4 regions of the Cryptosporangium japonicum genome follow, and region 1 is predicted to be linked to each of the others. Evidence: riboswitches for the same ligand, from Rfam matches in the RefSeq annotation. Region 1 holds a riboswitch; each other region holds the start of a gene.

Region 1 (2,192 bases):
GCCGCGCCCTTGCGTCGCCCGCCCTGGTTGACCGCGGCCACCGACGCGTCGAGCGTGCGCAGGAACGGGACGATGCCGTTCGACTGGCCGTTCGTGCCCCGGATCAGCGCACCCCGGCCACGGACCCGGGAGAAGCCGATGCCGATGCCGCCGGCGAACTTCGACAGGTTCGCGACCTGGGCGTAACGCTGGTAGATCGAGTCCAGCTCGTCCTTCGGCGAGTCCACCAGGTAGCAGGAGCTCATCTGGGTGTGCCGGGTGCCGGAGTTGAACAGCGTCGGTGAGCTCGGCAGGTACGCGAGGCTGGCGAGCAGCCGGTAGAAGTCGATCGCTTCCTTGGCGGTGGTGCTCAGCCCACAGGCCACCCGCAGCAGCCAGTACTGCGGAGTCTCGACGACGAGGCGGGCGTGCGGGTGGCGCAGCAGGTAGCGGTCGGCCACCGTCCGGAGCCCGAAGTACTCGAAGCGCAGGTCGTTGGACTCGTCGATCGCGTCGTCGAGCTTACGGGCGTTCTTCTTGACGAACTCCGCGGTGTCGTCGCCGATCAGGCTTTGCTCGTGGCCCAGCGCGATCGACTGGCTGAAGCTCGCGATGCCCTGGCCGCGGACCTCTTTGTCGAGGTAGCCGGCGAGCAGCCGCGCGGCGAGGCGAGAGTACTGGGGCTCCTCGCCGATCATCTCCGCCGCGGTCTGGATGCTGAGCTGATCGAGCTCGGCCGTGCTGGCACCGTCGTAGAGACCGCTGATCGTCTTCGTCGCGACCCGGAGCGGGTCGACGTCGGTGAGGTCGCCCGCCCACCGTTCGACGGCCTTCACGATCTTGTTGACGTCCACCGGCTCGGCGTCGCCGTTTGCCGCAGTCAGGTGAATCTGCGTGACGTGCATCTGGGGCCGGCGTTGCACCGGTGTCTCCGGCGTGACCTCGGCGGTTGTCACAACTCTCTCCTCGCGAGTATCTGGACACGCGAGGACCGACGCCGATGCGCACGGCGATGTGCGCGGGATGGCGTCAGCCGTCCCGCGCGGCCTCCGACCGCCGGACCGTTCCCGGCCCGGCGCGCTGGCAGGTCTTCGGACTCGTGGGCGCTCGTACTGGCCTACTGGCCGTCGCTTCCCAGGCTCGCGCCCAGTGCTTGATGACGGCGGTCGTTCCCACTCACCGCTGCGGGGCAGTCCCGGATTTCCACCGGGTTCCCTGTTGCCACGGCCACCCTGGGTGGACGGCCGAACCAGCTGCGCGCACCACCATACGCGCTACCCGCCCCGGGCCCGCGGCACCGACCGTCCCTGGCCCGACTCTTGACGAGCCGGAGGTGACCATGTCCGACCACCGAGCCCACCACCGGCTGTCCAGCCGGTACGGTCTCCTGAACCGTCCGGCGCGCGCTGCTCGGCTCGTCGTGCTGTGGGAGCGTCAGGCATGGTCAACGAAACACTGGGCGTGGACGGCGTCGTGCTGCGCCGCGCCGAACGGGCTGATCTTCCGGCATTGATCGAGCTCCTGGCCGCCGATCAACTCGGCGCTCGGCGCGAGAGCGTGGACGACCTCACGCCGTACGAAACGGCCTTCGCGGCCATCGAGGCCGATCCCGCGCATCTGCTGATGGTGGCGGCGGCCGAGCGTCGGATCGTGGGGACGTTCCAGCTGAGCTTCCTTCCTGGGCTCGCCCGCCGAGGGGCTCTGCGGGCGCAGATCGAGGCGGTGCGGGTCGCCGGCGAATGGCGCGGCCGGGGGCTCGGCGCGGCCATGATGCGTTGGGCGATCGAGGAGGCTCGCCGCCGTGGGTGCGCGACGGTGCAGTTGACGTCGGACAAGTCGCGGCTGGACGCGCACCGCTTCTACCGTCGGCTGGGATTCGTCGCTTCCCACGACGGATTCAAGCTCGTGCTCCGGCAAAACTGACGCTTGCATCCGGTACCCAGGTACAGGCTTACCGTCGAGGCATGACGAGCTCCGACGGGGTTTCCCCCGCCTGCACCTTGCCCACCGCGGAACGGCCGCCGCGCATCGCTGAGTTCGACGACCTGTTCACCACCGCTCGGCGGGTCGAACGGCTCGCGCCCACCCGCGCCCGGGTGGTGCTGGCCGAGACCGGCGGGGTTCGTGCTCGGACCGAGGACCTGACGGCGCGGGAAACCGCATGCTGCTCGTTCTTCACCTTCACGATCACCCCGGCCGGCCCGGCCGATCTC
Region 2 (2,192 bases), on a different contig from region 1:
CGGGAAGGCCGGGTAGACGATCCGCCCGCCCGGGTCACGCAGCGGTTCGGGCATCTCGGAGATCGTCGGGAGCAACAGCATCACCGCGGCCACCGCCACCACGTAGACCCCATTGGCGAGCAGCGTCGCGTTCCAGTTGCCGAACCGCACGGCCAGCCGCTGGCCGAGCCAGACCGACGCGCCCAGGATCACCAGCGACGCCAGCACCATCGCGAGGTAGAGCCCACCGCGCGTGCCGATCGTGTCGTCGTCGCCGACCGCGGGCGGGTTGGCCGGGTACTTCAGCCACGGCACCAGGAACAGCCCGAGGAACGCGCCCCCGGCGACCAGCACCGCGAGCACCCGCGGCCGGAGGTTGCCGACCCGGCCCAGGCAGATCAGGTAGATCACGGTGGCGAGCACGCCCATCGCGACGCCGAACACGATGATGCCGGTGCCGATGCCGACGTTCGCCTGGATCGCGCGGCTGAACACCTCGGGCTCGGCGGCCGGGACCGGGAGGCCCGCCGCCCGGTCGAGGGCGTCCTGAGCGGCGCCCCGGCCCTCCTCGTAGTCGATCGCCTTCTGGATCTGCGGTTCGGCGAAGACGCGCGCGAACAGGAACGCCAGCAGGCCACCGACTCCGCCGGCGAGTGCGCCGCGCAGCAGGAGCTTGAGTTCCATCAGTGGCAGGGGAAACCGAGGAAGTGACGCGCGTCGTGAATGTACTCGTGGACGTGCACGTCGTTGCCGAAGACCGACGTGGCGCCCTGGTCGACGCCGATGAAGTAGTAGGCGAGCAGCGCCAGCAGCACGGCGGCGCCGAGGTACACGGCGGCTCGCGAGCCGGAGATCACGACGGGGGTAGCGACAGCGGTAGGGCTGGTCACCTGGAGCCTCCTCCGGGGATCGTGCGTCCCCTGTTGCGACGGGCTTCGTGACGGCACCAGTATCTGACTCACCGACGGTGGCCGCCGGCTCACAGTGGCGCGACCGTGCTGGATTCGCACCAGCTTCCTCGCGCCGTCACGTGTCGGGAGAACCGTAGGACCGCGCGGCCCTGCGGTCAACGTGAGTTAGCGCTCCCTGCGGCGGATGAGGTAGGTGTCCATGATCCACCCCTTTTGTGCACGCAGTTCCGCCCGGGTGGACGCCACCCGGTCGGCGATCTCGTCGAGCGGCCCGGCGATCAGCACCTCGTCGGGCGCACCGAGGTAGGCACCCCAGTAGAGCTCGGCGTCCTCTCCGGTGAACCGGCGGAACGCCAGGCTCGCGTCGAGCATCACGACCAGGTCGGTGTCGTGGTCGTGGTGGCCGTTCGCCACCCGGCGACCGGTGGTGACGACCACCGCACCGGCCGTGCGGGTCAGCGTGACGCGGTGCCGCGCGGCCAGCACCTGCACGCTGCTGATGCCCGGCAGCACGTCGTAGGCGCAGGCGACCTGCCCGCGCCCGACGATCGTGTCGAGCATCCGGATCGTGCCGTCGTAGAGCGCCGGGTCGCCCCAGACCAGGATCCCGGCGGTGCCGCCCGCGGCCACCTCCGCGCGCAGCGCGTGCTCCACCGCCGCCGACCGCGCGTCGCGCCAGGCCTCGACCGCGCCGGCGTAGTCGTCGGCGGTGCGGTCCCGGGGCGGGTCGGCGATCGTAACGACCCGGTAACCGTCCGTGCCCAGGAACCGCTCCAGGATCGCCTGCCGGGCCGCGGTCAGCTCCGCGGTCGTCTCCCCCTTGTCCAGGACGAGGAACACGTCGACGCTGCGCAGCGCGTCGACCGCTTCGACGGTGAGCAGGCCGGGATCGCCGGCTCCGATCCCGATGACCCGAATGTGTCGCACCCGCAGAAGCCTAGGTGGCGGCCGATCGGGCGCGGCGTCGGGCCAGGCCGCCGAGCAGGGCCGCGGTGAGCCCGAGCACCAGCGCCACGACGCCGCCGACGATCCCGCTGCCGCTGCCGGGACCCCCGTCCGCGGTCGCGACGACGAACCCTCCGGCCAGCACGCCGGTGCCGCCGGCCGCCAGCGCGGAGGCCGCCGTCAGCCGGCCGGACCGGCGCAGCGCGACCGCGCCGAGGACGACGCCGGTCAGCGCGATCACGGCCGCGGTGCTCGACACGAGCCGGCCGGTGGTGAGGCCGTACACCGTGGACTCCAGAACCATCGGAACTCCTTCCGTCGTGGGTGACCCGATCGTCGCGCGGCCGGGGCCGGTCG
Region 3 (2,192 bases), on a different contig from region 1:
CTGGTCAGCGCGAACAGACCGGCCATACCGGCGCCGACACCGATCAGCGCGTTGAGCATCGTCATGCCCGCGGCGACCAGCGAGCCGAACGTCACCAGCAGGACGACGAGCGCGACGACGACGCCGATGGCCTCGGTGCCGCCGACCTCCGGCGGGGAGCTCATCACCTCGCCGCCGTGCTCGACCTCCAGGCCGGAGTCGAGCGCGGCCCGGCCCGACCGCTCGTACGCGGTGCGCTCGTCCTCGGTGATCTCGTCGGCGCGCTTGTCGAACTGCACCTGGATCAGCGCGTACCGGGCGTCCGGCGTCAGCGCCCTGGCGCTGTAGGGGTCGACCGCGGCGACGACGCCGGGCAGCGACGCGGCTTCCTTCACCAGGCCGGTGACCGCGGCCGCGAACGACGGGTCGGTGAGCGTCTTGCCTTCCGGGGCGGCCACGACGATCGTTCCGGTGGCACCGCTCGCGGCCGGGAACTCACGGGCCAGCGCGTCCAGCGCGCGCTGCGATTCGGTGCCCGGTAACGCGAAGTCGTTCGTGGTCGCGCCCTTGAACGCCACCGCCGCACCGCCCAGTGCGACGAGCACCACGAGCCAGAGTGCGACCACCAGATTGCGGCGGCGGAACGAACCGCGGCCGAGTCGGTACAGCAGGGTTGCCAATGTGGATCCTCGGTCGGAACGGAGACGACACCAGTTCCGATGGTGCCCTCCGACGACGGCATTCGCTAGCCGAGCGGCTAGTTGTGTGAGGTTTGACTCACACGATCCAGACACCGCGTCGAAGACCGCACCGGACGCGCGCCGCGCGCCGGCCGGCGGGCCGGACAACCCGGCCGCGTGGTGCGGGCGATCGTGCTGATCACCGGGTTGGCCACGCTGTTCGGCGTCGCCGAGTGGCGCTACGGGAGCGTGTTACGGTCGGGACGCCAGTCAACCCACGAGGTGGGTCAGGGAACCCGGTGCGAACCCGGGACTGACGCGCAGCGGTGAGGGGGACGGCCGCGGTACAGGCCACTGGGCTCGCTGCCTGGGAAGGCGCCGCGGCCGGACGAACCCGAGTCCGAAGACCTGCTGGCGACCGGCGTCCACCTGGGCGGCGGATCGGCTACGGGCCTCGCGATCGGGCCCGCGATCCTCTCGGGGTACCTCGTGCGGTTACGTCCTGGGCTCGTCGCGAGCCTGCTCCTTCTCACCGGCTGCGGCGCGGCCACCGAACCCGGCGCCGCGGACTCCGGTTATCCGATCAGCGTGACGAACTGCGACCGGACGGTGAGCGTCGACACCCGCATCGAGAAGGCGGTGTCGATCAGTCAGCCGGCCAGTGAGCTGCTGCTCTCGCTCGGGCTGGGCGACCGGATGGCCGGCACCGCCTCTTGGAGCGATCCGGTGCTGCCGTCGCTGGCCCCGGCCAATGCGAAGGTGCCGCGGATCTCGAAAGACTTCCCGTCGTTCGAGCGGTTGCTCGCCGACGAACCGGACTTCGTCTACACCACGTTCGCCTACACGTACACGCCCGAGGGCGTCGCCGACCGGGCGAAGTTCGACCAGGTGAAGATCCCGACGTACCTGTCGTCGAGCGAGTGCACCGGCCAGGACGCCACCCAGACCCGCGCGCTGACGATCGACGACCTGTACCGGGAGATCACCGACCTGGCGACGCTGTTCGACGTGCCGGAGCGCGGCACCGCGCTGGTCGCGTCGCTGAAGAAACGCATGGCGACCGCGGTGGACGCGCGGAACGTCAGCCTCGCCTGGTGGTACTCCAGCACGAAGGCGCCGTACATCGCCGGGTGCTGCGGCACCCCGGGCCTGATCACCGCGGCCGTCGGCGCGACGAACGCGTTCGCCGACAGCCGGCAGCTCTGGCCCGAGACCGGCTGGGAGAGCATTCTCGCGCGCGATCCGGACGTACTCGTGCTGGCCGACCTGACCCGGGGCGACGACGGTGACAGCGCCGCGGCGAAGATCGCGTTCCTGGAGTCCGACCCGGTCGCGAGCACGCTCACCGCGGTGAAGAACAAGCGGTACGTCGTGCTGTCCGGCTCCGACATGGACCCGGGGGTGCGCACCGTGCCGGCCGTGGAGAAGCTGTCGGCCGGCCTGACGAAACTGGGGTACGGGGCGAAGTAGATGGCGCGGCTCGGGCTCGGCGCGCTCATCGGGGTGAGCGCCCTCGTGGTGTCGGTCGCGGTG
Region 4 (2,192 bases), on a different contig from region 1:
GTCCACGTGGACGTCGGCCGGGTGCCCGCACCGCCGCGCGCACCCGGCGAAGTGCACGGGGAGCAGCGCGCCGGGGTTGCGCAGTGCGGTCGCCGCGTCGGCGTGGACGTCCGTGCGGGATTTGGCGCAGCCGGGAAGGCCGGTGCAGGCCGAGGCGCTCGCCCAGGCCGACGCCGGATCGGTCACCAGCCCCGCCTCGGCCAGCGGAGCCAGCGCCTCGGGCCCCACGCCGGGCAGCACCACTCCCCGCCAGGGCGTGACGATGATCTCGTTCCGGGCCACCTCGGTGATCGCGTCCATCTGCGTTCCGGTGAGCCGTCCCAGCGGGACCACCACCCCCACCGCCCCGTCGAGCGCTCCGATCGGGTCGGCGCCGCGGAGGGGCGCGAGCACGGAGGGTTCGACCAGGGCGCAGGCCAGGGCCGGCTGCATCCGGCGGGCGACCCGCGCCACGGCGTCGTCGAGCTCGGACAGACGCCAGGCCTTCGAGGCCTGCGCCGCACGTTCGAGCAGGAAGCACCGCGCGGCGGCGATCAGGGCCGCAACGGCCTGGCCGGCCCGGACCCGCAGACCGCTGTCGACCCCCGCCAGCAGCACCGGGACCGGGTCGGCGCCCAGCAGCACGGTCACGTCGGCGCCCAGCGAGACCACGTCCCGATCGGTGTCGATCGCGAACAGGAACCGGCCGGGCAGCTCGGACAGCTCTCCGTCCGCGCACAGCGCCCGGTCGAGCGCGGAGACCACCGGGCCGGCCCCGCCGAGCGGCGACGCCACGATGTTGCGTACCCGCTCGTGCGTGGCCGAGGGCAGAAGTCCGACGTCAGCGAGCCGCGCGGCCAACGCGTCCGAATCGGTGACGCCGCGAATCTGCAGATTCGCCCGAGATGTCAGCTCCAGCGGGGCGAACGGCAGCAGTGCCCGCCACTGGGTGAGGCTCACCACACCACCGGGGATGCGCACCCGGGCCAGCCCGCCGTCGGCCGCCTCGTGCACCTGCAACGCGCCTGGGCAGCTGTCGGCAGCCTGGCGGAAGGGCACGGCGGTGGGCATAGTCCGGATGCTACGTGTCGCTCCGGTGATCCCCATTGGGCCCACTTGACGATTGGGACCCTGATCACCAGTGTTGAAAGGCCATGAGCGGTGTCAGGTGGAGGAAGCCGGTGTGAATCCGGCGCGGTCCCGCCACTGTCACCGGGGAGCGAGCCTGCATCCGAGCCACTGCATCAGCGGGAAGGCAGCAGGGGAGCGTCGATCCGGGAGCCAGGAGACTCCAGGCACCGCTGACCACGACCCGGGGCGCGGACCCCGAGTGAGGACGCCCCGCGTGATCTTGCTGCTCTCGACGTCGGACACCGACCTGCTCTCGGCGCGGGCCAGCGGCGCGCCCTACCGGCTCGCGAACCCGGCTCGAACCGGCGTCGACGATCTGCCCGGGCTCACCGACGGCGTGGACCTGGTCGTCGTCCGGATCCTCGGCGGACGCCGGGCCTGGGAAGAGGGGCTCGACGCGCTGCTCGCGGGGCCGTTGCCGGTCGTCGTGCTCGGTGGGGAGATCGCGCCGGACGCGGACCTCATGCAGCTCTCGACGGTCCCGATCGGAGTCGCGGCGGAGGCGCACGCCTACCTCGCGCAGGGCGGTGCGGCGAACCTCCAGCAGCTGCACAACTTCCTCAGCGACACCGTCCTGCTCACCGGCCTCGGCTTCGAGCCCCCCGTCGAGATGCCCACCTGGGGCATCCTGGAACGCGAATCGACGGGCGACGGGCCGACGATCGCGGTGCTCTACTACCGCGCCCACCACATCGCCGGGAACACCGCGTTCGTCGGAGCGCTCTGTGACGCGATCGAGAACGCCGGTGGCCAGGCCCTGCCGATCTTCTGCGCCTCGCTGCGCACCGCGCCCGCCGAGCTGCTGCGAACCCTCGAGACCGCGGACGCGCTCGTCGTCACCGTGCTCGCCGCCGGCGGCACCAAACCCGCCACCGTCAGCGCCGGTGGCGACGACGACGCCTGGGACGTGGGCGCGCTCGCCGCGCTCGACGTCCCGATCCTGCAGGGGCTCTGCCTCACCAGCAGCCGCGCCACCTGGGACGCCAACGACGACGGGCTCTCCCCGCTCGACAACGCCACCCAGGTCGCGATCCCGGAGTTCGACGGCCGGATCATCACGGTGCCGTTCTCGTTCAAGGAGA

Evidence for each region. A riboswitch is a leader RNA that binds a small molecule or an ion and turns the genes downstream of it on or off. The one in region 1 is predicted to bind cobalamin.
Region 2: another riboswitch for cobalamin. It lies ahead of ABD437_RS20940 (CbtB domain-containing protein); the one in region 1 lies ahead of ABD437_RS11185 (ribonucleoside-diphosphate reductase subunit alpha).
Region 3: another riboswitch for cobalamin. It lies ahead of ABD437_RS30215 (ABC transporter substrate-binding protein); the one in region 1 lies ahead of ABD437_RS11185 (ribonucleoside-diphosphate reductase subunit alpha).
Region 4: another riboswitch for cobalamin. It lies ahead of cobN (cobaltochelatase subunit CobN); the one in region 1 lies ahead of ABD437_RS11185 (ribonucleoside-diphosphate reductase subunit alpha).

The regions. Positions count from the first base shown of each region.
Region 1 is NZ_BAAAGX010000009.1:20,116-22,307, reverse strand. It holds gene ABD437_RS11185 (ribonucleoside-diphosphate reductase subunit alpha) at 1-884, opposite strand, end outside; cobalamin riboswitch at 1,059-1,233, opposite strand; gene ABD437_RS11180 (GNAT family N-acetyltransferase) at 1,420-1,902, shown strand; gene ABD437_RS11175 (hypothetical protein) at 1,944-2,192, shown strand, end outside.
Region 2 is NZ_BAAAGX010000016.1:276,184-278,375, forward strand. It holds gene ABD437_RS20935 (CbtA family protein) at 1-663, opposite strand, end outside; gene ABD437_RS20940 (CbtB domain-containing protein) at 663-869, opposite strand; adenosylcobalamin (AdoCbl) riboswitch at 916-1,010, opposite strand; gene cobF (precorrin-6A synthase (deacetylating)) at 1,056-1,817, opposite strand; gene ABD437_RS20950 (DUF6223 family protein) at 1,828-2,139, opposite strand.
Region 3 is NZ_BAAAGX010000025.1:114,168-116,359, reverse strand. It holds gene ABD437_RS30220 (MMPL family transporter) at 1-659, opposite strand, end outside; cobalamin riboswitch at 910-1,089, shown strand; gene ABD437_RS30215 (ABC transporter substrate-binding protein) at 1,149-2,129, shown strand; gene ABD437_RS30210 (FecCD family ABC transporter permease) at 2,130-2,192, shown strand, end outside.
Region 4 is NZ_BAAAGX010000018.1:159,528-161,719, forward strand. It holds gene ABD437_RS23995 (precorrin-3B synthase) at 1-1,050, opposite strand, end outside; cobalamin riboswitch at 1,151-1,271, shown strand; gene cobN (cobaltochelatase subunit CobN) at 1,325-2,192, shown strand, end outside.